DNA from 2 places in the Peribacillus sp. GL_122 genome. Region 2 is predicted to be linked to the other one. Evidence: riboswitches for the same ligand, from Rfam matches in the RefSeq annotation. Region 2 holds a riboswitch; the other holds the start of a gene.
What was found. Region 2 has a riboswitch for S-adenosylmethionine ahead of AC3ISB_RS05715 (methionine biosynthesis PLP-dependent protein). Riboswitches for the same ligand answer to the same signal wherever they lie in the genome.
Positions count from the first base shown of each region.

Region 1: another riboswitch for S-adenosylmethionine. It lies ahead of AC3ISB_RS25905 (methionine ABC transporter ATP-binding protein); the one in region 2 lies ahead of AC3ISB_RS05715 (methionine biosynthesis PLP-dependent protein).

Region 1 is NZ_CM174415.1:5,310,926-5,314,137, reverse strand. Features, by position in the region: gene AC3ISB_RS25915 (thioredoxin family protein) at 1-34, shown strand, start outside; SAM riboswitch class I at 180-286, shown strand; gene AC3ISB_RS25910 (O-acetylhomoserine aminocarboxypropyltransferase/cysteine synthase family protein) at 386-1,696, shown strand; SAM riboswitch class I at 1,813-1,925, shown strand; gene AC3ISB_RS25905 (methionine ABC transporter ATP-binding protein) at 2,079-3,113, shown strand; gene AC3ISB_RS25900 (methionine ABC transporter permease) at 3,106-3,212, shown strand, end outside.
Region 2 is NZ_CM174415.1:1,186,221-1,189,432, forward strand. Features, by position in the region: gene metC (cystathionine beta-lyase) at 1-525, opposite strand, end outside; gene AC3ISB_RS05715 (methionine biosynthesis PLP-dependent protein) at 522-1,634, opposite strand; SAM riboswitch class I at 1,721-1,834, opposite strand; gene fumC (class II fumarate hydratase) at 2,151-3,212, shown strand, end outside.

The DNA of each region.
Region 1 (3,212 bases), 1.6 Mb from region 2:
TTATTTGTACGGATTGCTTAAGGAAATCAGCTAAGAAACCAATCAGAACCGTGGTTGGTTTCTTTGTTGCGGACATTTGAACGCGAGATCGGAATTAAACAAAGAATATTCTAACAATTTATTGACTGATTTATTCTAAAATGCTATATTTTGAATTAAGTAATGGCAGAATTTAATAGTTCTTATCAAGAGTGGCGGAGGGACTGGCCCGACGAAGCCCGGCAACCGGTATAAATTTTATATACGGTGCTAATTCCAGCAGAGTGTTGGCTCTGGTAGATGAGGTGTGTTCTTGAGACCTCTTCTTGTTGAAGTGGTTTTTTTGTTTATAAAAGGCCAGATATCATATAATTCCAACTAAATCCATAGAAAAAGGTGAAATCATATGTCAGGGAAAAAGTTGCGTTTCGAAACATTGAGTGTTCATGGCGGTCTGCAAGCTGATGAAACAGGTGCACGTGCAGTTCCTATTTACCAAAGCAATGCATATTTGTTCAAAGACACCGACCATGCAGCGAATTTATTTGGCCTAAAGGAGAATGGCTATATATATACACGGCTTCATAATCCCACGGTCAGCGTTTTTGAGGAAAGAATGGCCTTATTGGAAGGCGGTATCGGCGGGTTGGCAACAGCAAGCGGAATGGCTGCCATCTCACTTTCAATCCTGAACATTGCCGCTGCAGGTGACGAGATTGTTTCAGCCTCTACATTATATGGCGGTACGTATAACCTTTTTGAAAATACTCTTCCCAAGTATGGGATCAAAGTGAAGTTCGTTTCTCCCGATGACCCTGAAAATTTCAAAAGGGCGATTACGCCAAGAACTAAAGCCATTTTTGCCGAAACGATCGGTAATCCAAGTTTGAGGGTGCTTGACATTGAAGCGGTAGCGAAAATCGCCCATGAAGCCGGCATACCTTTAATCATTGATAATACCTTTGCAACACCGTATCTTTGCAGACCAATTGATTTTGGCGCGGACATCGTCATCCATTCCGCTACAAAATGGCTTCTGGGAAATGGAACGACACTAGGCGGTGTCATCGTGGATGGAGGGAAGTTCGATTGGAACTCGCCAAACTACCCTGGCTTCACGGAGCCTGACCCAAGCTACGACGGTCTTGTATACGCCGAGGCAGTAGGACCTGCCGCATTCATAACGAAAGCCCGAGTTCAGTTACTTCGAGACTTAGGCCCTGCGCTAAGTGCCCAAAGTGCATTCCAGTTTACGCTTGGACTTGAAACGCTGCATGTAAGGATGAAAGAGCATCTATCAAACACCAAGTCTGTCATTAAATATTTAAAAAACCATCCTGCCGTGACTTGGGTTTCGCATCCTGGTGATGAGGATCATCCCGATAAAGCCCTTGCGGATAAATATTTACCTAAGGGAGCCGGGTCTGTCGTGACTTTTGGAATACAAGGTAATCGCGAAGCTGGGGCAAAACTTATCAATTCGGTGGAATTATGGTCCCATGTGGCGAATGTAGGGGATGCGAAGAGCTTGATCATCCACCCAGCCAGTACGACCCATCAACAATTGAATGAGGCGGGTCTTGCGAAAGCGGGTGTGCGCGCCGATCAAGTCCGTTTATCCATCGGGATTGAAAATGTAGACGACTTAATAGAAGATTTGGAGCAGGCAATTGAAAAAGCGACGAATATCGTTTCCTTGACTTCCAAAACGCTTTAACCAAAGTTCCTGTCATTCTTGAACTAGAAATAATATACATTGCGCTCCTTTTTTATCTATGATAAAATTTCTCCATACTAAAGAACTTAATGATGTACAAATATTCTATATATTAGCTCTTATCAAGAGAGGTGGAGGGATGTGCCCGATGAAACCCGGCAACCGACAAGGAGATTTCCTTGGAAAGGTGCCAATTCACACAAAGTTTAATTACTTTGGAAGATGAGAGAAAGGCCTGTTTCTTCACCTGCCTTTCTGCTCATGCAGAAAGGTTTTTTCTGTTTTAATGAGGAAAACATGTGCATGATATGAGAAACAGACTAATAATGTAGAGAAATCAACTAAGTTCATAGGTTTTATTGGATAAAAGAGGTGAGGATTAATGATTACATTGACGAAAGTCAGTAAGCTGTTCCGAACAGGAAAAGGAAACAGTGAGACGATCAAGGCTGTAAATAATGTGAATGTTGAAATAAATAAAGGTGAGATTTTCGGTATCATCGGATACAGTGGAGCGGGGAAAAGTACTTTGATCAGAATGCTCAATGGATTGGAAACTCCTACAGAGGGATCCGTTGTGGTGGCTGAGAAGGAAATTTCAAAAATTAAAGGGGCTCAGCTACGTAAGGCCCGTCAAGAAATCAGCATGATTTTCCAACATTTCAATCTATTATGGTCAAGGACCGTTCAGGAAAATATTTCTTTCCCATTGGAAATTGCAGGAGTTTCTAAAACTGAACGGACCAAGCGTGTGAACGAATTGATCAAGTTAGTCGGACTGGAAGGCAGGGAAAAGGCCTATCCTTCACAATTAAGCGGAGGGCAAAAGCAAAGGGTGGGAATAGCCAGGGCTCTGGCAAATAACCCTAAAGTGCTGCTGTGTGATGAAGCGACATCTGCCTTGGATCCGCAGACTACCGACTCCATACTCGAATTGCTTGTTGACATCAATCAGCGCCTAGGATTGACGATCGTCTTGATAACACATGAAATGCATGTAATACGTAAAATCTGTCATCGCGTCGCCGTAATGGAAAACGGGCAAGTTGTTGAACAGGGTCCTGTCCTGGATGTTTTCAAGAATCCTAAAGAACAAATGACGAAGCGTTTCGTGCAGCAGGTAACGGAACCAGAAGAAACGAAAGAAACGATGGACCATTTGCTCGAACGTTATCCTGCAGGCAAAGTGATTCAATTGACCTTTGTAGGTGATCATGCAGAAAGCCCGTTGATCACCAAGCTTGTACGAAACTTCGAGTTGGATGTCAATATCGTTCAAGGTAAGATATCCCAAACAAGAAGCGGTTCATATGGAACATTGTTTATCCATCTTGATGGCACAGAGGATGAAATGCTCCGCGCAATCGAATTCATTAAAGCACAGCAGGTAGGCGTGGAGGTGATTACTCATGCTTGAAGAATTATTGCCGAATATTGATTGGGAAGACATTATTGAAGCAACGAAAGAAACGCTCTACATGACAAGCGTCTCTGTAGTGGCAACCTTTTTTATAGG
Region 2 (3,212 bases):
ATCAACAAAACTTAAGGCACCGGCTTTTTTTGCGATATCACATACGGCTTGAATATCGGTCACTTTAAGTAACGGATTTGAAGGCGTCTCGATGTATATGGCCCTGGTATTTGGCTGAACGGCCGCTTTGACGCTTTCAAGGTCCGTCATGTCAACGAATGTATGCTCAATATTGAAACGCGTCAATACACTAGTGACCATCCTGAACGTTCCGCCATACACATCTTCGGAAATGACGATATGGTCTCCGGCAGACAACAGCAGGAAAGCTGTTGAAATGGCAGCCATACCTGATGAAAAGGCAAATCCGTGTGTGCCTTCCTCAAGTTCGGAAATGATATCTTCCAGCGCCTCACGAGTGGGGTTCCCGCTTCTACTGTAATCATATTTGCCGAATTGATCGATATCGGATTGATGGAAAGTCGATGCGTGCTGAATGGGAACGCTCACACCGCCCGTTGCAGGATCGAATTTATGTTGATTATGAAGTAATTTGGTCTCAAAGCTAAAATCATGATCTGTCATCGTAGTGCCTCCCTTTTTACATATGCGAATGCTTGCTGTAAGTCCTGGATCAAATCATCGCTGTCCTCGATGCCAACGGAGAAGCGGAGCAGGCGATTACAAACTCCATTTGCCGTTCTGACTTCAAGCGGTATATCGGCATGCGTTTGTGTAGCGGGATAGGTGATGAAGCTTTCAACCCCTCCAAGGCTTTCTGCAAACGAAATTAAAGAGAGCGATTGTAAAAATGGGTTGACTGCCGATTCATCAATGATACGGAATGAAATCATGCCGCCTCTGCCGGGATACAATACGTCCGTGACACAATCATGTTCCGACAAGTAATCTACAAGTATCTTGGCATTCTTTTCATGACGCTCCATCCGCAATGCCAAGGTTTTCATTCCACGCATCAACAGCCAAGAATCAAAGGGGCTCAAGACAGCTCCGGTTCCATTGTGATGGAAGGCAAGTGCATCACATAATTCAGCGCCGCTAGCAACGATCAGTCCTGCGAGCACATCATTATGACCACCGAGATACTTGGTTGCACTGTGAATCACGATATCCGCTCCAAGCAGGATGGGTTGTTGAATAAGAGGCGTGTAAAAAGTGTTATCAACGATTAACAATAAATTATTTTGTTTGGCCAATGCGGCAACAGCGCTAATGTCCGTTTGCTGCATAAGGGGGTTAGTGGGAGTTTCGATGAAGATGGCTTTCGTGTGAGGAGTGATGGCTTTTTCGATATCCTCCAAACAACAAGTGTTTACATAGTCACACTGCAACCCCCATTTTTTAAAACCTTGTTCTAACAGACGATATGTACCGCCATAAAGATCTTCGCTGACAATCCATGCATCACCTGATTTAAAAAGGGCAAGGATAGTGGAAATGGCGGCCATTCCTGAACTGCAGGCATAACCTTGGTCGCCTTTTTCCAGATCGGCGATGGAACGCTCCAATAATTGGCGTGTAGGATTACCTGTCCTTGTGTAGTCGAATCCCGTTGATTGGCCAATTCCTTCATGGCGAAAAGCTGTTGAAAAGTATACCGGCGGATTGACTGTTCCTGTCGCCGTTTCGCTGCGATTTCCTAATTGAGCAAGATATGTTTCAGTTTTGTACATGGTTTTCACTGCTCCTTTGAGTTATATAAAATAAAAAAAAGTCTTCTTTAAGAAGAAGACTTTGATTAAGTAAGGACGAGTCATTCTTCTTATCTTCCAAGTTCACAAACTTGTGGAATTAGCACCTTTTCATTGGTTTGAAACAAATGAAGGTTGCTGAGGTGTCATCGGGCCATTCCCTCTACCTCTCTCGATAAGAGTTTAGATTATTCAATTTCTTTTGAATTTACTATATATACAAAATACTGTCAAGAACATTTTGTGATGGATAATGCTTGGATGTTCATGACCAGGTCAATTGGAGCTTAGTGCCTCTACACTTTAGGTGTCTAAAAAAAGAATATCCGAATTTTCATATAAACATGAAGGGTCCAGAAAAAGTGAAAGGGTCAGCGGATATTTTTGCTTTAAAATAATAAAGTTTGTACAATGTATGGAGAGAAAGAATAATACGACATTATTCATTTCATATGCAAATGGTCTTCAATGAATAGTGCAAACATAGGAGGAGAACACATGGAATACAGAATCGAACGAGATACGATGGGTGAAGTGAAAGTTCCTGCTGATAAATATTGGGGAGCACAAACTGAGAGAAGCCGTAACAATTTCAAAATCGGTAACGAAAAAATGCCGATTGAATTAGTTCGTGCATTTGCATACGTTAAACAAGCTGCGGCAAAAGTGAACTATGATCTTGGTGATCTTTCGGAAGTTAAAAAGAATGCCATTGTCAAGATTTGCGGCGAAATCCTTGAAGGTACGCTAGATGAACATTTCCCGCTTGTAGTTTGGCAAACGGGAAGCGGCACGCAAAGTAATATGAACGTGAATGAAGTGGTCGCTAACAAAGGAAATGAATGGTTAAAAGAAAATGGTGATTCTGAAACCCTTCATCCGAATGATGATGTTAACAAGGCACAGAGCTCCAATGATACTTTCCCGACAGCCATGCATATTGCTGCCTTTATGGAAGTCGCTGAAAAATTGGTTCCTGCCATTAAAGCTCTTCGTGATACATTCGATACAAAAGAAAAAGAGTTTTGGGATGTCGTGAAAATTGGCCGGACACATCTTCAAGATGCTACACCATTAACATTGGGACAAGAAATTTCCGGTTGGAAAGCGATGCTCGACAAAGATCTAGCGATGATTGAGGAAAGCAGCCAAAAATTATTGAACCTTGCACTAGGCGGAACGGCTGTAGGAACCGGAATCAATACAAAAAAAGAATTCCCGGGACTTTCCGCCAAACAAATTGCTGCTGATACAGGATATCCTTTTGTCACATCTGATAATAAGTTCCATGCATTGACAAGCCATAATGAAATCGTCTACGCACACGGTGCTTTAAAAGCATTGGCAGCGGATTTAATGAAAATTGCAAACGATGTCAGATGGCTGGCAAGTGGTCCAAGAAGCGGAATCGGCGAAATAGCCATTCCAGAAAACGAGCCAGGCAGCTCCATCATGCCAGGTAAAGTCAATCCAACACAAAGTGAAGCGCTTACCATGATTGCAACACAAATCGTGGGTAACGATGCTACAATTGGCTTTGCAGCAAGCCAAGGTAATTTT